Regions from separate parts of the Massilia sp. GCM10023247 genome, predicted to be linked through region 2. Evidence: predicted binding sites of a transcription regulator. Region 2 holds the regulator's gene; each other region holds the start of a gene.
What was found. Region 2 encodes sigma-54, which starts transcription at its own class of promoters, with help from an activator protein. Its sites were predicted from a motif close to TGGCANGNAANCTGCTTT; they were not measured.
Positions count from the first base shown of each region.

Region 1 (7,626 bases), on a different contig from region 2:
CGTAATAGGAGACGAAATACTCGACCGCGTTCTGCGGGAAAAATTCGCGGAACTCCGCATACAGCTGGGCAGCGAGCGTCTTGTTCGGGGCGAACACGATCGCCGGACGGCCGGCGCGGGCGATCACGTTCGCCATCGTGTAGGTCTTGCCGGAACCGGTCACGCCGAGCAGGGTCTGGTACATCAGCCCGTCTTCGATACCTTCGACCAGGCCGTCGATCGCGGTCGGCTGGTCGCCGGCCGGAGGGAAGGGCTGGTGCAGCTTGAAAGGCGAGTTCGGGAAAGTGATCACAGTCGGTTCCGGACCGGTTGCGATGGATACATCAGCCATGTTTCGAGACCTTTGCTAGAATAGGAGTTCGTTTGCGGCACTGCAGCAACGTGTCGCTTGTCCATACAACCGCTGCGAACCCACCGACAAAATCAGTTTATCACGATGACTTCCACCGCCTCCGCCAGCCTCTTCGGCGCCATCGACATGGCCCCACGCGACCCGATTCTGGGCATTACCGAAGCATTCAACGCCGATACCAACCCGGCCAAGATCAACCTGGGGGTGGGCGTCTATTACGACGACAACGGCAAAGTGCCTTTGCTGCAGTGCGTTCAAAAGGCGGAAGCGAAGTTGATGGAGCAGTTGTCGCCACGCACCTATCTGCCCATCGAGGGCCTGGCAGCGTACGACAAAGCCGTGCAAGAGCTCGTATTTGGGGCCGGCAGCGCCGTAATTCAAGAGAAGCGCGCAGTCACCGTGCAGGCCATCGGCGGCACCGGCGCGCTGAAGATCGGCGCCGATTTCCTCAAGCGCTTCTCGCCCGATTCGCAGGTCTTCATCAGCGATCCGAGCTGGGAAAACCACCGCGCCCTGTTCGAAAGCGCCGGCTTCGTCGTCAACCATTACACCTATTACGATCCCGCCACCCACGGCGTGGATTTCGACGGGCTGATGGCGTCGCTGCGCAAGATGGATGCGGGGGCTATCGTCGTGCTGCATGCCTGCTGCCATAACCCGACCGGCGCCGACCTGACCCAGCAGCAGTGGGGCCAGGTGATCGAAGCGGTCAAGGCCGGCGGCCTGATTCCCTTCCTCGACATGGCCTACCAGGGCTTCGGCAGCGGCATCGCCGAGGACGGCGCCGTGGTCGCCCGCTTCGTCGAGGCCGGCGGTCCGCTGCTGGTGTCGAACTCGTTCTCGAAATCGTTCTCGCTGTATGGCGAGCGCGTCGGCGCGCTGTCGGTCGTCGCATCGAGCAGCGAGGAAGCGGCGCGCCTGCTGTCGCAACTGAAACGCGTGGTGCGCACCAATTACTCGAACCCGCCGCTGCATGGCGGCAAGGTCGTTGCCACCGTGCTGTCCACGCCCGAGCTGCGCCAGCTGTGGGAAGAGGAGCTGGCCGGCATGCGCGTGCGCATCAAGGAAATGCGCGAAGCGCTGGTGCAGAAGCTGGCCGACAAGGCGCCTGGCCGCGACTTCGGTTTCGTGCGCGAGCAGGTCGGCATGTTCTCGTATTCGGGCTTGACCAAGGAGCAAGTGGGCAAGCTGCGCGACGAATCGATCTATGCCGTCGACACCGGCCGTATCTGCGTCGCCGCGCTGAACTCGAAAAACATCGATCTCGTCGTTGACGCGATTGCCAAAGTCCTCTAAAATCTTGGCTCTTCGCGCTTGAAGTCATCTTGAGGCAAGCGAGTACGAAGAGCAACACTATTCCCTGATAGCTCAGTCGGTAGAGCGACGGACTGTTAATCCGCAGGTCCCTGGTTCGAGTCCAGGTCGGGGAGCCAGAATTGAGAAAAGGGCCGCGTGCAAATGCGGCCCTTTTTGCATTGCGCGCGCGGATGTTGTCGTGGTTGTCGACAATATTTACAGCCCTAAGCTGGCGACCGCTATCCCTTCGCAACAAGTTGTTGATCAAAAAGCATATTTGCTTTTTGGCATGGTAATTGCTTATCTGTAAATGTTTCGCCCGGTGCCAGGCGCCGGGAACATAAACCAGAAAGCCTCCTGAAAGGATTACCATGATCAAGCACACCGCTTCCCGCACAGGCCTTCGCATCGCCGTTGCCGCCTTGCTCGCCAGTGCAGCCCTGGCGGCCGCGCCAGGCGCCAGCGCCGGCGTCCTGAACTGGACGCTGGCAGGGCCGGGCACTGTCTCGACCGAACACAGCGACGACACCGTCAAGCTGAACTACAACCTGTCCGGCTGGGAGGTGTATTCGCCCCAGACCTGGACCGCGAGCGCGGTTGCCGACAAGGCGGGCGAGTACAGCGTCCTGTGGAACTACAGCGGTTTCCACGCCTATTTCAACGTGACGGCCCGGCTCGCCGCCGACTCGCCCAGCGGCACCGACTGGCTGGTCAATGCCGGCCCGGCCAATTGCTGCAGCACGCCGTCGGGCGGTTTTACTTATACGGGGGCATACACCTTTACCAACGTGCAGGCGGGTGACCTGCTGCGCTTTCACTTCGGTGGAAGCAACAGCGATTCCGACGCGCGCATGTTCGGTTCGCTCTTGCTGACCCAGCAGCAGAACGACGTGCCGGAACCGGCATCGCTCGCGCTGCTCGGCCTGGGCCTGGCCGGCGTCGCCGCCGCGCGCCGCGCCCGCAAAGCCTGATTCCCGGAAAGACGCACGTGGCCGCATCGACGATGCGGCCTTTTTTCGTTCTGTGGACGCGCCCGGCGCGAACTTGCGTGCGGGGCCTTGCGCAATACTGTCGAGCGGTTATAATGCCAACCTCAATTCCCTGATAGCTCAGTCGGTAGAGCGACGGACTGTTAATCCGCAGGTCCCTGGTTCGAGTCCAGGTCGGGGAGCCAGAATTGTGAAAGCCACGTCGGTTGACGTGGCTTTTTTTTTGCGTTTTTCCGGCCGGGAGCACCAATGCGTGTCACCCCGCTCGCCGATAGCGACCGACTTCGCTGGCCCTCGGTTTTCCTGCTGGCGCCTAGCCGTGTAATACTTGATAATCGGCATGATTGTCCGACTTTGTTACCCTGGCTTTCCGCGTGGGCGAAAAAAACGAGAACGAATACATGACCAAGGCATCCCCTGACGCGTTACCCTCCTTCGATGTGAGTGATCCGGACATCCGGGATAAGCTGAGGCAACATATCGACGGGCTTCTCGCCGCAAACGATGGCGGGGCGATGTTTACATTCGCGCGGCGATGCCAGCGCGGCGAATTCGGGGATCCGGACTTCGCCATGATCCGCAGCTTGTACGAGCGCGAAGTCGAATTGGGAAGCAAGGCGGCGATGTTCAATCTGGCCTTGATGTATAGGCGTGGCGAATGCGCCGGTGTCGATGCCGAGAAAGCGAACATTGCGGCGAAAGGCTTATATGAGCAAGCGGCCGCGAAGGGCCACCATAACGCCATGCTCAACCTGGGGGCCATGTATCGTCGAGGCGATGGCGTACCCCAGGATCATGCGAAAGCTTTCGCCCTGTTCGAGGCTGCGGCAGCGAAAGGCAATACTTCTGCGCTGTTCAATCTTGGGCAAATGTATGGACGGGGGGATCTTGGGAGCCCCGACCTCGTCAACGCAAAGCGTTGTTTTGAAAAGGCGTCGGAGGATGAGCATGCGGCTTCCATGTTCAATCTGGCGCTCATTTACGCAGATGAAGCGGCCGACGAGGAGACCCTCGCCCGGGTCAAAGACCTGTATGAGCGCGCTGCCGCTAAAAACCATGCGGACTCGATGTATAACCTCGCCCTCATGTATTACGTGGGTGAGTTCGGTGAGCTCGATCGGTCACAGGCGGCCGCCTGGCTCGAAAAAGCAGCCGGGCTAAGGGATGCTGACGCGATGTTTGTGTTGGCCAAAATGCATAAATTCGACGAGTTTCCGGGCTCCGATGAGCAGAAAGCGCTGGCGCTTTTTTCCGCTGCGGCCGAGTTGGGGCATCCGGAGGCGCCGTCCTTCCTGCCCAACCCGATGATCGCGGCTGTTCTGGCCTCGCTTGAAGCCGAGAAAGTAGAGGCGGAGCTCAGGGCGAAAGCCGCCGTCGCTCTGGAGAATCTCGAAGAAAGGTTTTTCGACCTTCGGAGCAAACATTTGATCCAGGAGCCGGTGACGCTTGCGCATTTCACGACCTGGTCCGCGATCGAGAGCCTGTTGAGCCTGGAACCCGGCAAGGATGGTCGGAACTGCTTGCGCCAGTACCTGGTCGACTACATGAACGATCCGTCCGAGGGGCGGCGGCTGTTGAATTTTTGTGAGCTCGAATCAAGTGCGGAGTTTCCAGACGCTCGCGCAGCCAGTGAACTTCTGCGCGAGCTGTTCGACACCCAGTATTTCGGATCGTTTGCACGGCACAACAGCACCGCGCATCTATTGCCCTCGGTGTTTACCGTCTCGCTCACGCAAGAATCCGACCGTCTCGACCTGTGGCGGGCATATGGCAGGGATGGCGAGGGCTACTGCCTTGTCCTTCCTATTCCGGACAGGGAAAGGTCTGTCGTTCACGTCCGGAACCGGGATTCTTCCAAGGTTTTCCTGCCGGAGCAGTCGGCGACCGACGAGGAAGATGCAGAAGGGCAGCTGCTCGGCAAGATCGTCGTGGAGCCTCCCTTGCTGTATTGGATAAAGTATCAGGACGAAGACGTCGTCGAGCTGCTAGAAGAATTGATGGAACCGCTATCGGCTGTGCTGGAGCTGCAAGCCGCGGTATCCCCGCCCGTCTGGGACCGCATTGCTTCGTGTGCCACGGCGATCTTGCTCGAGCTGCTTTATCTGTTCAAGGATGAGCAGTATTCGACCGAGAAGGAGGCGCGGGCATTGACGGTGATGCGACTGGATAACCCGAAGATCCGGATCGACGAGAGGAAGCCTGGCTGCTTGTATTGCGAAACGCCTGCTTTCCTGTTTGGCGCGCCGCAGTCCGAAGTCATCCTGGGCCCCAAGGTAGACAAACCGACCGCCGCGTTGTGGAATATCCGTTATCGCCTGACCCAATTGGGCTTCGATGGCAACACCGTCGTGAAACGTTCGCGCGTTCCCTACAGGTAGCTCAGTCGGTAGAGCGACGAACTGTTAATCCGCAGGTCCCTGGTTCGCCTCCAGGTCGGGGTGTCAGAATATTGAGAAGGCCGCGTGCGCACGCGGCCTTTTTTGTTTTGCACCCTCGCGTATAGCGTGAACTCCGTTCACGGGGTGGCGCCTGCATGCCGCAAGCGGTGCAACGACGTGCAGGCGAAAAAAATGGCGTCGCGATGGCGCCATGTCGGGAGGCGGGCGGCCAGCCCGTCAGCGGCCCGGCACCGGCTTCACGCAAGCCGCGGCGGCCAGCGCCCGCTCGCGCGCCGTGCCGATGTTGCGCGCCGTCGCCAGCGCCACGCCCATGCGCCGGCGCGTGAAGGATTCCGGCTTGCCGAACAGGCGGATATCGGTCTCGGGCACCGCCAGCGCCTCGGCCACGCCTTCGAACGCGATGCCGGCGGCGTCGATTGCGCCGTAGATGACGGCGGACGCGCCGGGCGTGCGCAGGGCCGTATTCACCGGCAGGCCCAGCACGGCTTTCGCGTGCAGCTCGAATTCGCTTTGCACCTGGGTCGCCATCGTCACCATGCCGGTGTCGTGCGGGCGTGGGCTGACTTCCGAGAACCAGACCATGTCGCCCTTCACGAACAGTTCGACGCCGAACACGCCCAGGCCGCCCAGGTTGGCGGTGACCTTTTCCGCGATCTCGCGCGAGCGTTCCAGGGCCAGCGGCGCCATCGGATGCGGCTGCCACGACTCGACATAGTCGCCCTGCACCTGCTTGTGGCCGATCGGCTCGCAAAAGCCGGTCGTCACGGTGCCATCCGCCGCGCGCGAGCGGACGGTGAGCAGGGTGATCTCGTAGTCGAAGTCGATGAAGCCTTCGGCGATCACGCGGCCGGCGTCGACCCGGCCGCCTGCCGCGGCAGCATCCCAGGCGGCGCGTACGTCGGCCGCGCTGTCGAGTTTCGACTGTCCCTTGCCCGAGGACGACATGACCGGCTTCACCACGCAGGGGAAGCCGACCGCGGCGCAGGCTTCCTCCAGCTCGGCCAGGCTGCTGGCGAAGCGGTAGGGCGAGGTGGCCAGGCCGAGTTCCTCGGCGGCGAGGCGGCGGATGCCTTCGCGGTTCATGGTGAGCTGGGCCGCGCGCGCGGTCGGGATGCAGGCGATGCGGCCGGCCGCTTCGAGCGCGGCCAGCGTGTCGGTGGCGATGGCCTCGATTTCCGGAATCACGAGGTCGGGCCGTTCGCGCTCGATCAGCGCGGCCAGTGCGGCACCGTCGGTCATGTCGATCACGTGAAAGCGGTGCGCCACCTGGTGGCCCGGCGCGTTCGGGTAGCGGTCGACCGCAATGACCTCGACGCCGAGACGTTGCAGGGAAATGATGACTTCCTTGCCGAGCTCGCCGGAGCCGAGCAGCATCACGCGGGTGGCCGATGGGGAGAGGGGAGTGCCGAGAGTGCGGGGTATGGTCATGGTCGTATGCGGGAATCGCGCGTGGTAAGGACGGGTGCCGCGACTATAACAAAGCCGCGCCGGGAAGGTGCGGGACCGCAAAAAACGCTAGCGACAGGGCAGAGCCGGCTTGTATAGCGAGCTCGTCTGTTGACGCAGCTCAGGCGTTTGCCGATTGCCCTTTTTCTCATGGATTTTTCCTCCGGCCACAAACTCTAACTTTGTAACACATCAGCCTGCCGCGACCATGGTGGTCCGGGTGGTTGGTGCGCCTGGCTGGAGTACGAGCTAATCGACACGAAAGAGAGGCAGTCATGACCAAGAATCCGACAGGTTTCCTCAGCTACGCACGCGGCGACGATGTGCACGAGGACGGTCGTCTGACGGAGTTCCGCAGGCGCTTGAGCAGTGAGCTCACCCTGCAAACGGGAGCGCGCGCCGACATCTTCCAGGATACCAGCGACATCGCCTGGGGGCAGGATTGGGAGCAGCGGATCGGCGGCTGCATCGACAGCGCCTCCTTTCTTGTTTGTATGATCACCCCGAGTTTCTTCGGGAGCGAGGCATGTCGCCGGGAAGTGCTGCGCTTTGCCCTGCGCGAGCAAGCCCTGGGGCGTACCGACCTGATCCTGCCGGTGTACTACATCCATTGTCCAGCGCTGGGCGACGAGGCGAGGTGCCGGGACGATCCGGTGCTGCGCCTGATCGGCGCGCGCAACTACGTGGACTGGCGCAGCCTGCGCTTCGAGTCGCACCGTTCGCCGCGCTCGAAGAAGATGTTTGCCCGGCTGGCGGGCGATATCCGCAAGGGCTTCGACCCGACAGTGGGCGCAATCCTGCAGCCCTGACGCGGCCTTGGCGGCCCCTGCATTGAAATTTTCGTACGGGACTCGCCAAACCGCGTTCGGCCCGCTATAATGTTGCCTCAATTCCCTGATAGCTCAGTCGGTAGAGCGACGGACTGTTAATCCGCAGGTCCCTGGTTCGAGTCCAGGTCGGGGAGCCAGAATAAGGAAGGGCCGCGTCGATGACGTGGCCCTTTTTGTTTTCGGGCGAGGTAATTGGTTCGTAGGGTGTAGGGTGGACTCCCGAGTCCACGGCTTGCACGTTGAGCAGTGGTGGACTCGGGAGTCCACCCTACGAGCGGCGCTTCTTGTCGTTCGAGGTGTAGGTGCGGGTATAG
Region 1 is NZ_JBHSIB010000010.1:86,011-93,636, forward strand. Features, by position in the region: gene uvrB (excinuclease ABC subunit UvrB) at 1-331, opposite strand, end outside; gene ACFPAH_RS09615 (aromatic amino acid transaminase) at 437-1,648, shown strand; tRNA gene ACFPAH_RS09620 (tRNA-Asn) at 1,710-1,785, shown strand; gene ACFPAH_RS09625 (PEP-CTERM sorting domain-containing protein) at 2,020-2,619, shown strand; tRNA gene ACFPAH_RS09630 (tRNA-Asn) at 2,747-2,822, shown strand; gene ACFPAH_RS09635 (tetratricopeptide repeat protein) at 3,039-5,015, shown strand; gene purT (formate-dependent phosphoribosylglycinamide formyltransferase) at 5,253-6,464, opposite strand; gene ACFPAH_RS09645 (toll/interleukin-1 receptor domain-containing protein) at 6,758-7,291, shown strand; tRNA gene ACFPAH_RS09650 (tRNA-Asn) at 7,374-7,449, shown strand; gene ACFPAH_RS09655 (HNH endonuclease signature motif containing protein) at 7,581-7,626, opposite strand, start outside.
Region 1: ACFPAH_RS09625 (PEP-CTERM sorting domain-containing protein) is a predicted target of sigma-54. The motif match lies at 1,934-1,951, and genes of this name have one in related genera.

Region 2 (7,626 bases):
GGGTGGCCACGCTCTGGCCGCTGCGCCCGAAGCCGGCCAGGATCACGTGCTTTTGCGCGGCCATCGTGCGGCTCGCGATCTGCGTCAGCTGGAGCGACTGCATCATCCATTCGTTGGCCGCGATCTTCATCACGATGCGGTCGGACTTGGCGATGACGAAGGGCGCGGCCAGCATCGACAGCACCATCGAGGCCAGCACCAGCTGGATCAGGAAGGGGTCGATCAGTTTCGAACCCGAGGCCATGTTCAACAACACGAAGCCGAATTCGCCGGCCTGCGCCAGGGCCAGGCCGGTGCGCATCGCGACGCCATCCGACGAGCCGAAGGCTTTCGCCAGCGCGGCGATCAGGGCGAATTTCAGCACGACTGGAATAACGAGCAATAGGAGCACCAGCCACCAGTGCTCGAGGACCAGGCGCAGGTTGAGCAGCATGCCGATCGAGATGAAGAACAGGCCGAGCAGCACGTCGCGGAAGGGTTTGATGTCTTCCTCGACCTGGTGCTTGAACTGGGTTTCGGAAATCAGCATGCCGGCGACAAAAGCGCCCAGCGCCAGCGACAGCCCGGCGCGCTCGGTGATCCAGGCCGCACCCAGGGTCACCAGCAGCAGGTTGAGCATGAACAGTTCCTGCGAGCGGCGCTTGGCGACCAGCGTGAACCAGCTGCGCATCAGCTTCTGGCCGAAGAACAGCAGCAGGGCCAGCACCGCCGCCGCCTTGACCGCGGCCCAGGCCAGGGTCGGCGCCAGGTTGTCCGGATTTTTCGCCAATGCCGGAATCATGATCAGGAGCGGCACCACGGCCAGGTCCTGGAACAGCAGGATGCCGATGATGCGCCGTCCATGTTCGCTTTCCAGCTCCAGCCGTTCGGTCAGCAGCTTCACCACGATCGCGGTCGAGGACATGGCCAGCGCGCCGCCGAGCGCAAACGCCGCCTGCCAGCTCACGCCCAGGCGCGGCAGCCACAGCGAGAACAGCAGGGTGCCGAGCATGGCGGCCAGGATGGTCAGCACCACCTGCGCCAGCCCGAGGCCGAATACGATGCGGCGCATCGCGCGCAACTGGGCCAGCGAGAATTCGAGGCCGATCGAGAACATCAGGAAGACGACGCCGAATTCGGCCAGCGCGTGGGTCGATGCGGTTTCGGACGCCAGCCCGAGCGCGTGCGGCCCGATCAGGACGCCGACCGCGAGATAGCCCAGCATCGGCGGCAAATGCAGCGAGCGGAACACGACGACGCCGAGCACGGCGCTGCCGAGCAGGAGGAGGGTCAGTTCGAGGCCGGATGCCATGCAGTAGGGAAAATTGGAAGCGCGTTGTTGTAGTTTGTTACGACTGGCAAGTTTTTTGCTTTCGCAATTCGTTTATACTTCCGGGATGAGTGTAACCGATGAAAAAACAATGCCGAACAGTTTTGACGAGAACCAGTCCAGGCGCGTGATGGCGCTGGCGCGCGAGACGCTGGCGATCGAAGCCGAAGCCATTTCTGCCCTGCACGCGCGGCTCGACGCCGACGACAGCCTGGTACGCGCCGTCGCAGTGTTGTATGCCTGCACCGGCCGCGTGGTCGTCTCCGGCATGGGCAAGTCCGGGCACATCGCCCGCAAGATCGCCGCCACGCTCGCCTCGACCGGCACCCCGGCCATGTTCGTGCACCCGGGCGAAGCCGCCCACGGCGACCTCGGGATGGTGACGGCGCAGGACGTGTTCATCGCCATCTCGAACTCCGGCGAATCGTCGGAACTGATGGACATCCTGCCGGTGGTCAAACGCATGGGCGCGCCCCTGATCGCGATGACCGGCAAGCCGCAATCGCGCCTGGCGCTCCTCAGCGACGTCCACCTCGACATCTCGGTGGCCAAGGAAGCCTGCCCGATGAACCTGGCGCCGACCGCCAGCACCACGGTCACCCTCGCCCTGGGCGACGCGCTGGCCGTCGCGCTGCTCGACGCGCGCGGCTTTCGCGAGGAAGACTTCGCGCGCTCGCATCCGGGCGGCGCGCTGGGCCGGCGCCTGCTGACCCACGTGCGCGACGTGATGCGCAGCGGAGACGCGATCCCCGCCGTCGCCCCCGACCTGCCGCTGGCCCGCGCCCTGCTCGAGGTGAGCCAGAAGGGCATGGGCATGACCGCCATCGTCGACCCGGACTACAAGCCGCTGGGCGTGTTCACCGACGGCGACCTGCGCCGCCTGATCGAACGCGAGCAGGACTTCTCCAAGCTGACCATTCGCGACGTCATGCACGCCGGCGCGCGCACGGTCCACCCCGACCAGCTGGCGGTCGACGCGGTGGCGATCATGGAAGAATTCCGCATCAACCAGATGCTGGTGGTGGACTCGAGCGGCGTGCTGGTCGGCGCGCTGCACATCCACGACCTGACCCGCGCCAAGGTGATCTGATGATGACCGCATCGATCACACCTCTGGCCCACATGGAACGCGCCGCGCGCGTCAAGGTCATGATCTTCGACGTCGACGGCATCCTGACCGACGGCAGCCTGACCTATGGTCCGGACGGCGAAGTCACCAAAACCTTCAACGTGCTCGACGGCCTCGGCATCCAGCTGCTGCAAAAGACGGGCGTGGCCACGGCCATCATCAGCGCGCGCAATTCGCCGATCGTGAATGCCCGCGCCAGGGACCTGGGCATCACCCACGTCTGGCAGGGCTTCCACGACAAGCGCGTCGCGTTTGCCGAGCTGCTGGCGCAGACCGGTCTCGCGGCCGAGCAGTGCGGCTACATCGGCGACGACGTGATCGACCTGCCGCTGCTGACCAAGGTCGGCTTCGCCGTCACCGTGCCCACCGGCCACCCCGAGGTGCAGCACCGCGCCCATTACGTCACCAAGGCGGGCGGCGGACGCGGCGCCGTGCGCGAAGTCTGCGATCTCGTGATGCGCGCCCAGGGCAGCTACGAACAGGCGCTTGCCCCGTATTTTGCGTAACACGGACACGGACCCGGACACCCTATGGCCACCTACGTGAACAAACGCACCGCGCACCGCTGGCGCACGCTGGGGCTGATGCTCACGGCGGTGTTCTTCGCGTTCGGCAGTTTCTGGCTGCTGCAGGCGATCCAGTCGGAAGACGCGGCCAGCGGCGCCAATGCGCTCAACGAGCCCGACTACATCGTCGAGAACTTCAGTTTCGTGCGCATGACCGAAACCGGCTCGCCGCGCTACGTCATGTCCGGCGAGCGCCTGGTGCACCATCCGGGGCCCGACATGTCGGTGGTGACCCGGCCCGTGGTCGAGAGCATGGCGCCGGGCCGCCCGCGCATGACGCTCGACGCCGAGCGCGGCGAGGTGTTTCATGGCGAGAACCGCGTCGAACTGATCGGCAAGGTCGACATCCTGCGCCCGGCGACCCCGACCAGCGAAGCGCTGCACGCCCAGACCGACGCGCTGACCGTGCTGGCCGACGACGAAATCATCAAGACCGAGCGCCCGGTACGCATGACGCTCGGCGCGGCGACGGCCGAAGGCATCGGGCTGGTGGCCGAGAACCCGGCCCAGAAGCTGCACCTCGGCGGGCGCGGCAAGATCGTCTACCCGCCGCGCCCGAACGGTGCGACCACCCAATAACAGGAACGAAACCACATGAAAAAATTGCTTGCCGCCGCCTTCCTTTCGCTGCTGTCGCTGTCGGCCTCGGCCGAGAAGGCGGACTCGCTCAAGCAGGCCGTCGTCGAATTCGATTCGTTCGATATCGACGAAGTCACGCAGACCCGCATCCTGACCGGCAACGTCATCGTCACGCGCGGCACGCTGCTGCTCAAGTCCGACCGTGCGCTGCTCAAGGAAACGCCGGAAGGCTACATGAGCGTCACCCTGACCTCGGCGCCGGGCCGCGTGGCCACCTTCCGCCAGAAGCGCGACGGCGGGCCGGACCTGTGGATCGAGGGCCAGGCCGAGCGCATCGAATACGAAGAGCGCGAAGAAGTGGTGAAGCTGTTCTCGAAGGCGATCGTGAAGGAACTCGAGAACGGGCGCGTGACGAATGAGCTCCGCGGTCCCTACATCTCCTACGACAACCGGCGCGAAGTGGCGGCCGTGCGCAACGACCCGAGCGGCCAGACCAAGGCCGGCGGCGGACGCGGCACCCTGATCATCGCTCCGCGCAACACCGCGCCGGCTCCCGCGCCCAAGGCGGGCGCCGCGCCGGCACCGGCAGCAGGGAAAAAATAATGAAGGATGATCACGACAAGCGCAGCACCCTGGTCGTGCGGGGGCTGCAGAAAAGTTACGGCAAGCGCCTGGTCGTGCGCGACGTCTCGCTCGAAGTCGGGTGCGGCGAAGTCGTCGGCCTGCTCGGCCCGAACGGCGCCGGCAAGACCACCTCGTTCTACATGATCGTCGGCCTGGTGCCGTCGGACGCCGGCACCATCGAAATCAACGGCACCGACATTTCGAGCCTGCCGATCCACCGGCGCGCGGTGCTCGGCCTGTCCTACCTGCCGCAGGAAGCCTCGGTGTTCCGCAAGCTGACGGTGGAAGACAATATCCGCGCCGTGCTCGAACTGCAGCACGACGAAAACGGCAAGGCCCTGGGCAAGGCGGCGCTCAACGAGCGCCTCGACTCGCTGCTGGCCGAACTGCAGATCGAGAAGCTGCGCGAGAACCCGGCGCTGTCGCTGTCGGGCGGCGAGCGGCGCCGCGTCGAGATCGCGCGCGCGCTGGCGACCAACCCGCGCTTCGTGCTGCTCGACGAACCGTTCGCCGGGGTCGACCCGATCGCCGTGATCGAGATCCAGCGCATCGTGCGCTTCCTGAAGGAGCGCGGCATCGGGGTCCTGATCACCGACCACAACGTGCGCGAGACGCTCGGCATCTGCGACCGCGCCTATATCATCAACCAGGGCGCCGTGCTGGCTTCGGGCCGCCCTGACGACATCATCGCCGACGAGTCGGTACGACGCGTCTACCTCGGCGAACACTTCCGCATGTAGTCACGATAGCGCCCGATGAAACAATCCCTGCAACTCCGGACTTCGCAGCACCTGGCGCTCACGCCGCAGCTCCAGCAGTCGATCCGCCTGCTGCAGTTGTCCACGCTCGAACTGCACCAGGAGATCGAGCAGATCCTGTCCGATAACCCGCTGCTCGAGCGGATCGACGACCCGCTCGACAACTCGGTGCGCCTGCTCGCCGACGGCGCCATCAACGATGCGCCGGTCCAGCAGGCCGAGGCGCCGGCGCCGGGCGGCGAGGAAGCCGCAGCGCCCGCCGAGGCCGGCGAGGGCCTCGACGGCGGCGGCGATGTCGAGCGCGGCGAGGCCGACGCCGATTGGGGCGAGGCACCGCGCGCGGCCAGCGGCGACGGCGACGACGACGGCCGGCCGCAGCTGGGCGCGATCGGCGTGACGCTGCGCGAGCACCTGTCGGAACAGGTCCGGGTCACGGGCGCGAGCGCGCGCGACCGCGCGCTGGCCGAACTCGTAATCGACGCCATCGACGACAACGGCTACCTGGAAGAGCAGCTCGACGAGATCCACGCGCGCCTGCCGGCCGAGCTGGAAGTCGAGATCGAGGAACTGCGTTGCGCGCTGGCGCTGGTGCAAAGCCTGGACCCGGTCGGCGTCGGCGCGCGCAGCGCCAGCGAGTGCCTGGCCCTGCAGATCCGCCAAATGCCGGGCGTGCCGCTGGTGACGCGGCGCATGGCCCTGAAAATCGTCGAGGGGTATCTGACCTGGTTCGCCCAGCGCGAATTCAACAAGCTGAAAAAGGCGCTCGACTGCGACGACGAAGACCTGCGCGAAGCCCAGGCCGTCATCCGCCAGTGCAATCCGCACCCGGGCGCGGCCTTTGCGTCGAGCACCTCCGACTACGTGGTACCGGACGTTATTGTCCGCAAGAACGGGGCCGGCTGGAGCGTGATGCTCAACAGCGAAGTCATGCCGCGCCTGCGCGTGAATAACCTGTACGCGGCATTGCTCAAGCAGGGCAAGGGCGAAGGCCAGATGAGCGCGCAGTTGCAGGAAGCGAAATGGCTCATCAAAAATATGCGCCAGCGTTTCGACACGATCCTGCGTGTGTCCCAGGCAATTGTCGAGCGCCAGCGCAACTTTTTCAGCCATGGCGCGGTTGCCATGCGTCCCCTTGTGCTTCGTGAGATAGCTGATACACTAGGCCTACACGAGAGCACCATTTCTCGTGTAACAACTCAAAAATTCATGCTGACCCCCCACGGCATGTTTGAGCTGAAGTATTTCTTCGGAAGCCACGTCGCCACCGAAGCGGGGGGCGAAGCCTCTTCGACGGCGATTCGGGCGCTCATTGCGCAACTGACAGGAGCAGAGGACCCCAAGAACCCATTATCCGATAGCAAGATCGCGGAAATGCTCGGTGAACAAGGCATGGTCATCGCGCGCCGCACGGTTGCAAAATACCGCGAGGCACTCAAGATCCCTCCCGTCAGTCTCCGCAAATCCTTGTAATGACGGCAGCCAGGCGCGCGCCATGCGCGTCACGGACGCCGTTCCTTTTTCAAAGGAGTGTGTATGAATCTCACCATCAGCGGTCACCACCTCGACGTAACCCCCGCCATCCGTGAATACGTACAGAACAAGCTGGAACGCATCACCCGCCATTTCGATCAAGTGATCGACTCCCATGTGATCCTCGCCATCGACAACCTGACCGAGAAAGAAAAAAGGCAGAAAGCCGAGATCACCATGCGCCTGTCCGGCAAGACGGTGCACGTAGAGAGTGTGGCGCAAGACCTGTATGCGGCGATCGACCTCCTGATCGACAGGCTGGATCGCCAGGTGATGAAGTACAAGACCATCCTGCAGAACCATAGTCACGAGGCGCTCAAGCGCCGCCCTGAAGGCGGAGAGGCTGTTGCTGTCTAATCGGCAACGAAGCACCGTCTGAACGAGGGCGCCGGAAGGCGCCCTTTTCACATTTGGGACTCAGTACTCGCCGGCTTCGGTAAAATGCATGTCTTTCACACAAGCCCTAGAACCATGACAGACCATGTCCTGACCCGCGTTGCCAACGGCACCGGCGTGATTACCCTCGACCGGCCGCAGACCCTCAACTCGCTGTCGCTCGCCATGGTGCGGCGCCTGGCCGAGACCTTGCTGGCCTGGCGCGACGATGCCGCCGTTGCCGCCGTCGTGATCACCAGCAGCAGCCAAAAAGCCCTGTGCGCGGGCGGCGACATTCGTTTCTTCCACGAGGTCGGCAACTTGCCTCCGACCGGCGGTAGCGCCCTGCTGGAAGACTTCTTCACCGAAGAATACGCGCTCAACCACCTGATTCACTTCTACCCGAAACCGTATATCTCGATCATGGATGGGGTCGTCATGGGGGGCGGCATGGGCATTGCCCAGGGCGGTCCCGAGACCGGCCTGCGCATCGTCACCGAGCGCACGAAAATGGCGATGCCGGAAGTGAACATCGGCCTGTTCCCGGATGTCGGCGGCAGCCATTTCCTGTCGCACGCGCCTGGGCAACTCGGCAACTATCTCGGCCTGACGGGCTTGACCATCGGCGCGGCCGACGCCTTGTATGTCGGGCTGGCCGACCTGTTCGTGCCAAGCGCGCGGCTGGGCGAGCTGAACGCGCTGATCGCGTCGACGCCGGGCGCGCAGCTGGCGGAAAGGATCCGCGCCTTCGGCGCC
Region 2 is NZ_JBHSIB010000002.1:19,674-27,299, forward strand. Features, by position in the region: gene ACFPAH_RS00090 (monovalent cation:proton antiporter-2 (CPA2) family protein) at 1-1,291, opposite strand, end outside; gene ACFPAH_RS00095 (KpsF/GutQ family sugar-phosphate isomerase) at 1,377-2,399, shown strand; gene ACFPAH_RS00100 (KdsC family phosphatase) at 2,399-2,944, shown strand; gene lptC (LPS export ABC transporter periplasmic protein LptC) at 2,981-3,583, shown strand; gene lptA (lipopolysaccharide transport periplasmic protein LptA) at 3,599-4,186, shown strand; gene lptB (LPS export ABC transporter ATP-binding protein) at 4,186-4,947, shown strand; gene ACFPAH_RS00120 (RNA polymerase factor sigma-54) at 4,963-6,435, shown strand; gene hpf (ribosome hibernation-promoting factor, HPF/YfiA family) at 6,499-6,852, shown strand; gene ACFPAH_RS00130 (enoyl-CoA hydratase/isomerase family protein) at 6,967-7,626, shown strand, end outside.

Region 3 (7,626 bases), on a different contig from region 2:
TGCGAACCCGGACCACAGCGTCGCCTTCTACAGTTTCGACATGAACCGCGGCATGCACGAGCGCATGCGGCTCGAGTCGGGCTTGCGCCAGGCAATCGGCAACGGCGAGCTGCTGCTGTACTACCAGCCGAAGTTCGAAATCGGCACCGACCGCATCGTCGGCGCCGAGGCCCTGGTGCGCTGGTCCCATCCCGAGCGCGGCCTGGTGCCGCCGATCGACTTCATCCCGCTGGCCGAAACGACGGGCCTGATCGTGCAGGTGGGCGAATGGGTGCTGGAACGGGCCTGCGCCCAGGCGGCCGAGTGGCAGCGCGCCGGCCTGCCGCCGCTGCGCCTGGCCGTGAACGTCTCGGCGCGCGAGTTCACGTCCGCGCTGCCGGAGCGCGTCGCCACGACCCTGGCGCGCTACCGGCTCGAGCCCTGCTGGCTCGAGCTCGAAATCACCGAGAGCACGCTGATGCACGACATCGACCGCGTGATCGGCATCATGGACCGCATCAACGCGCTGGGTGTCGCCCTGTCGCTGGACGACTTCGGCACCGGCTACTCGAGCCTGTCCTACCTGAAGCGCTTCCCGATCCACACCCTCAAGATCGACCGCTCCTTCACGACCGGCATCCCGGTCGACGCCAGCGACTGCGCCATCGCCAGCACCATCATCAGCATCGGCCGCCAGCTCGGACACCGCGTGATTGCCGAAGGAGTGGAGACGCTCGAGCAGCTGAGCTTCCTGCGCGCCTCGGGCTGTGACGAGGTGCAGGGCTACCTGTACGCCGCGCCGCTTCCGGCCGGGCGTTTCGAGCAGGGGCTGAGGGAAAATTGGCTGCTGGTCTAGCGCGTGCCCGCCCCGATCATCTGCCGCCGGCAGAGTGAATTATGTATAATGCCGGTTCTTCACAGGAAGCGTGGCCGAGTGGTTGAAGGCAGCAGTCTTGAAAACTGCCGACGGGGGAACCCGTTCGTGAGTTCGAATCTCACCGCTTCCGCCAAGAATTCCCGATGCGTGGCACTTGCGGCCCTCGTCCGCAGCCCGGCTTCCTGCCGGTGGGCGTGTCTCGGTTGCTTAAAAATAACAATACGGCCTTTATGCGTGAAATGACCGCCCTGAAAACGGACAGAGACGTCTCGCTCGATTGCATTCGCCTGGTTGCCATCTTCATGGTCATTTGTATCCACGTATCGGCCAAGGGTTTCCCCTTGTTGAACGAGCGCCACTGGTGGGCGGTGAACGCCTACGAAAGCCTGTCGCGCATGGCGGTGCCCTTGTTCTTCATGGTGACCGGCGCGCTACTCCTGCCGCGTGAATCGACGGTCTCCTCGATCCTGAAGCGATTGTGGCGCATTGGTGTTCCGCTCTTCGCCTGGTCCGTCCTCTACCTGGCCTGGTTCAAGTACACCGGCACGGATTTCGATGCATGGATTGCCCGCATCCTGAAAGCACCCGTCGTCGCCCACCTGTGGTACCTCTACACGCTGCTTGGCGCTTATCTCTTCCTTCCTGTAATGGCCGGGTTTTTCCAGGCCAATACGACGAAAACGCTGCTGTTCGTGATGGGGGCGTGGCTGGTCGGTGCGACGCTGGTGCCAACCGTGTTCTTTATCACCCAGCAAGAGTACGTCGGCATCAACTGGGGCTTCCTCTCGCTGTACGCCGGCTATATCGTGCTTGGCGCCGTGCTCTACGGCCGGGTACAGTTCAAGCGCTCGTGGACGGTGCCCGCCTTGCTCGTGTGGTTCGGGAGTACCGCCGCGATCGCCGTCCTGACCTGGGTGCGGTCGGTGCAGGTCGCGCAGGGGAACGAGACCTTCTATGCCTATACTTCGCCATTCGTGGCCCTGGCCGCGGCCGCGGCCTTCCTGCTGCTGAAGGAATACAGTGGCGCCCTCGTGACCAGGTCGCAGACCCTGGTGAAGGCCCTCAAACCCCTGAGCCGGGTGAATTTCGGCGTTTACCTGGTGCACGTCATGGTGCTGTTCGCACTCGACATCCGGGGCTTCGATTACAACTTCATCAATCCGTGGATCGGGATTCCGGTCGTCACGGTCGCGGCCTTCCTCATTTCCGCGGCCATCGTGGCGTTATTGCAGAAGATCCCGGTCGTGCGTGCGATCGTGCCCGCGTGACCAGGTACGGCTCCCCGGCGCCCGCCGGCCGGCCAGCACGTGCACGGGGTCTGGTCTGACATTCGGACACGGTCCCTATGGCCACAATATTTTGCCGGAGTAGTCGGCCCTGCATTGGCACCAAGCTTGTGTCAGGCTGCCGCCTTACTCCCTCATTCACTCTGCAGAAACCGTGCCCCTGCAAGATGGATACGTCGAGCAGCCCCAGAATTGTTTTCCTGCGTTCGCACCCCGCTGAGCCGTCCGCAACAGCATGGAGTTGGCGCAGAGTGGGCAGTTGGGATGCGCTCTCCCGGCCCCGGCCGTTGCAGGGGTAGCCACCGGCCTCGCAGCAGGGACACGCGGCGTTTCCCGCATCATCTTTTCGAGCTCGCTACCGCCAAGCAGGATGAGGTTGCGACCCTTCGCGAAAGCCTTGGCCTCCTCGGTGAACGTTCCACACGTCACGACAAATCCGCCTGCGGCGCCACCGGCGGCCATGACACCGTAGAGTTCCCGAATGACCGTCACCCCGACCTTCATGGCGCGCCACTGCTTGCATTGGACGACGAATTTTTCACCGTTCTTGCTGAGCACGAGATCGATACCGCCGTCGGCGCCGCCGCCACCGTTCTCCTTGACGGCAAAGCCGCGGCGGCGAAACGCTTCGCCCACCAGTTGTTCGAACTCCTGCCAGCTGATCTCTTGGAGGGGCCTCGAGCCGGCACCAGTGACGACCTTATCGACGAGTTGCGCGCGCTTCCGGCGCCGTACAAATGAAATTCCGGCCCCTGCCAAGCAAAGAAGCGGGACAAGATATTGGCCAATCTCTGCGAGGATCTGCGTCATCATGCCCACCATCACCTGGCTCATTTGTTCCGGGCTGCTGGCTGCTGTCACCAGCCGGGTGGACGCCATCGAACTTAACACGAGGTAGAAAAGGATCGCCAGCGCGACACCAGCCCACCACGGCATTGCGGCAACGATGTCGACGACATCTTCGGCAGCGCTCGTTTTCTTAATCCTCGCCATTCACTTCTCTTCGAACAGTTAACTAAATGTGCGGCGACCGAGGTAGATGCATCGATAAACATGCCTTGATCGGTAGCTCCGCCCGCAATAGAGTAGCGCTTATATTTCCTTATGACAACAAGGTTTTGATATTGAGGCGGGAGCGCGACTTTTACGAATCCCAGCAATAAAAAACGCCCGGCACATCGTGCCGGGCGACTCCCTCGAATGGAAGCGTGAACGAAACCGGCGCCCTCCAGCAGCGTGCGAACTGCCATGCTGTGGCCAACGCCATCCGATGACTCAGCCCTGCCGCCGTGCGCGGCGGCGCGCACCCCAGAAGCCGGCAAGGCCCAGGCCCAGCAGGGCGACGCTGCCCGGTTCGGGGATCTCGTTGCCGGGGCCTTGGCCGTCGTCGTCCAATGCCCTGACGAAGAAGGTGTCCGGGCCGCCGGTGGCGCCCGACAGCGAAGCGGCGAGGCCGATGCGGCTGGTGGGGCTGAGGAAGGCCTGGGCCTCGGCGGCCTGGGTGGCGTCGAGGGCGAACGTGAAGCCGGAGCGGCCGATGCCCGTCTCGGTCGTGGCGAAGGTGATCGGATTCGGCAGGCTGGCGGTGTACAGGGCAGTGCCGCCGGTGTCCGAATAGATCGAGAGGACCAGCGACTCCAGCGTGACGCCGTTCGTCGCAGTATTGCCGGGTTCGGCAGCGTTGAAGACGAACAGCAGGTCGCCGGCGTTGGTGACGTTGAGTTCGCCGAACGAATAGGTGCTGTTGTGCACGCCGCCTGGCTGGACAGTGCCGGTGGTCGTGTCGCTGCCGCCGGAGCGCATCACCGCGCCGGAGGTGAGTCCGGTCTGGTTGTTGTTCTGGAGGGTGAGTACCGTATTCACGTTACCGAATCCTGTGCCGGTATCGGTAATCGTGCCTACCTGGATGAGCGAGGCCTGGCTGGACCCTGCCGCACCCAGCAATGCTGCGGTCGCAATGAAACGCTTGAGTGTCTTTGGAGCATTCATGGTATGGCCTTTTCAATCAACATTTGATCAGGTTTGTTATCGCAACTATTTGGTCAAAAGAAAATTTCCTTGTAACCATTAGCAGCTCGAATTCCGGACTTTGCACTATTCCCCCATTGAAATAGCAATACATTGCCGAGAATCACCATGATTTATGCAAGATGCATGCCGCAAAAAAGAAGGCCATGTAAATCAAGGGCTTGTAAATACAGATGGGATTTGGAAAACGATGATGTGTAAATTCTTTCGACGTTGATGTAACACAAATATTTGGGCGCAAGAAACGAATCCATTAATCAACATTTTTCCCGCAACAAATAAAAGCCGGCAGCGCAGTTGTTTAAAGCGCCATAGCGCTGCTCTTTTCGACAACTGTGCTTTTGCATTAAGACGAAAAACCCACGCTGCATGACAGTGAAGTTGCGTTCGGGAATTAGACCGTCTAACATCGATTCACTCTGAAAAGGCATACCGCGCGAAAGCGCGGGACGCAAAGTCACGGTCTACCGGGCGCACCGCCCCATGACGGCAGGACTGCCAGATGCATGTGTTTCGATCGCCGGACCGTCCGCCGACCTTGCTTGTCGCCGGCGCGGCCGGGTGCGCTCGCACGCGGGCAGTCCTGTTGATAATTAATCAACAGGATTAGCAATGAACAGCAACAAACCTAGCTTTACCATCCTCGCCTGCGCCATCGCCGCCTTGGGCGCCAGCCTTGCCTGCAGCGCGTCGGCAGCACAGCCCGGCGATTTCGTGCGCGGACGGGTACTGGTCGAGGTGCGCGACGGGGTAACGCCCCAGGCCCTCGACACCATCGTCAACATACCCGGCCACAAGCGCCGCAAGCTGGGCCAGAGCGGCCTGCACATCGTCGACCTTCCCGGAAATGCTTCGGAACAAGCCGTGCTGGCGCGCCTGCGCCACAATCCGCATGTCAAATTTGCCGAACTCGACAGGCTGGTGGAGAGCACGCTGGCCGTCAACGATCCGTACATCGGCAGCGCATGGCATGTCAACAAGATCGGCGCGCCGCTGGCCTGGGACACGACGCTGGGCGCCGGCGTGACGATCGCCATCCTCGATTCCGGTATCGATTCTGCCCATCCCGACCTGGTGCCGAACCTGGTTCCAGGGTTCAACTTCTACGATTCGAATACCAACCTCGCCGACGTATGCGGCCACGGGACCTCGGTCGCGGGCGCGGCTGCGGCGGTCAGCAACAACGGCGTCGGCGTGGTCGGCATCGCGGGCGGGGCGCGCATCATGCCGCTGCGCGTGGCCTATCGCGATGCCGCCAGCGGCACCTGCTATGGCTCGTACAGCACGATCGCGCGCGGCCTGATCCATGCGGCCGACAACGGCGCGCGGGTGGCCAACGTCAGCTATGGCGGCGTCACCACCAGCAGCTCGGTCACCAGCGCCGCCAACTACCTGAAGTCGAAGGGTGGTCTGGTATTCGTTTCGTCCGGAAATACGGGCACCGACCAGGGCTATGCGCCCAACAGTGCAATGATCGTCGTCGGCGCCACCACCAGCAGCGACAGCCGCGCGAGCTGGTCCAGTTACGGCAGTTTCGTGTCGCTGGCGGCGCCCGGCAGCGGCATCTGGACCACCCGCCAGGGCGGCGGCTATGCAAGCGTCAACGGCACCTCGTATGCGAGCCCGGTAGCCGCCGGCGTGGCGGCCCTGATGATGGCGGCCGCCCCGGCCTTGTCGGGGGCGGCGATCGAAAGCCTGCTGTTCTCGACCGCGCTCGACCTCGGCACCGCGGGCCGCGACAAGTACTTCGGTCATGGGCGCGTGAATGCCGTGGCCGCCGTGCAGGCGGCCCGCGCGGCACTGCCGCCGCCGGACGCGAGCGCGCCCGTCGCCGCGATCACCGCGCCGCTCGGCAGCAGCAGCGTCAGCGGGCTGGTCGCGGTGGATGCCAGCGCCACCGACAATGTCGGCGTGACGCGCGTGGACCTCGAGGTCAACGGCAGCGTCGTGGCCAGCGACAGCAGCGCGCCCTTCGGCTTCAGCTGGAACTCGGCCGGTTCGCCGAACGGCATGAACAACCTGGTCGCCATCGCCTACGATGCGGCGGGCAACGCCGGACGCTCGGCCGCCGTCGCCGTCAACGTGGCGAATGCGGCGCCGCTGGGCGGCGCGACGGGTTCGGGTAGCGGCAGCGCAGCCGATACCACGGCGCCAACGGTGCGCATCGTCAACCCGGTTGCCGGCTCGGCCTCGGGCACGGTGTCGGTCAGCGTGAGTGCCGGCGATAACCTGGGCGCGGCTGCCTTGTCCCAGCAACTGCTGATCGACGGCAAGCTCGTCGCCCAGGGCACCGGCGGCACGCTGGCGTATGGCTGGAACACCCGCAAGTGGGCAGCCGGCGTGCACACCGTCCAGGCCGTGGTGCGCGACGCCGCCGGCAACATCGGCCAGGCCAGCGTCAGCGTGACGGTCCGCTAAGCTTTTAGGCCTGCGCGCCGCCTTGCCCAGGGCAGGGCGGCGCTCATCCGCGGCGTAGCGCCCGCTACGCCGGCTTCCTGCGCCCCAACAGCGCATCTCCTCCTTCCCCACGACGGATTTGCAGCGCGAAATCCGCATCATTTCAGTTCCGCTTGACGCGCCGCATGCGTAAGCCCGGCGTCGCCGCGGTCCAACTGGAAGCGCGACCCGGGTCCTCGAGCGCCCGCGCGCGGCCGTCAGGGCGCCCCTGCACGCTTCCGGCGTAAGAAATCCGTAAGGAAACAAGCCCATTCTGCGAAGAGTTGTGCCAAATATGCATCCAAGGAGGTCCTGCCCAATTCCACAAGCTGTGCGTGTGTCGATTCAGTCGTTTATCAGTCGCTTATACATATAACTAGACAGGAGACGTACCATGAAGAAGGTTGACAAGGAGTCGAAGCAATCCGTATCGAACCGCCGTAAGTTCCTGGGAACTGCCGCAGCGTCCACGATGCTGGCAGTCCCGATGATCGCCACCGCACAGACACCCAAGCAGATGCGCTTCCAGAGCACCTGGCCGAGCAAGGACATCTTCCACGAATACGCGCTCGACTTCGCCAAGAAGGTCAACGACATGACCGGCGGCGAACTGAAGATCGAGGTGCTGCCGGCCGGGGCCGTGGTGCCGGCCTTCGGCCTGCTCGACGCAGTGTCGAAGGGCACGCTCGACGGCGGCCACGGCGTGATGGGCTACAACTACGGCAAGCAGAGCGCGATTGCGCTGTGGACCTCGGGTCCGGCCTTCGGCATGGATGCCAACATGGTCCTGGCCTGGCACAAGTACGGCGGCGGCAAGGAATTGCTGGCCGAGCTGTATAACGGGATCGGGGCCAACGTCGTCTCCTTCCTGACCGGCCCGATGCCGACCCAGCCGCTGGGCTGGTTCAAGAAGCCGATCAGCAAGGTCGAAGACCTGAAGGGCACCAAGTTCCGCACCAACGGCCTGGCGATCGACCTGTTCACCGCCATGGGCGCGGCGGTGAATGCGCTGCCGGCCGG
Region 3 is NZ_JBHSIB010000021.1:102,812-110,437, reverse strand. Features, by position in the region: gene ACFPAH_RS16700 (putative bifunctional diguanylate cyclase/phosphodiesterase) at 1-835, shown strand, start outside; tRNA gene ACFPAH_RS16695 (tRNA-Ser) at 900-989, shown strand; gene ACFPAH_RS16690 (acyltransferase) at 1,000-2,124, shown strand; gene ACFPAH_RS16685 (restriction endonuclease) at 2,281-3,135, opposite strand; gene ACFPAH_RS16680 (PEP-CTERM sorting domain-containing protein) at 3,418-4,131, opposite strand; cyclic di-GMP riboswitch class I at 4,587-4,673, shown strand; gene ACFPAH_RS16675 (S8 family serine peptidase) at 4,783-6,588, shown strand; gene ACFPAH_RS16670 (TRAP transporter substrate-binding protein) at 7,001-7,626, shown strand, end outside.
Region 3: ACFPAH_RS16680 (PEP-CTERM sorting domain-containing protein) is a predicted target of sigma-54. The motif match lies at 4,285-4,302, and genes of this name have one in related genera.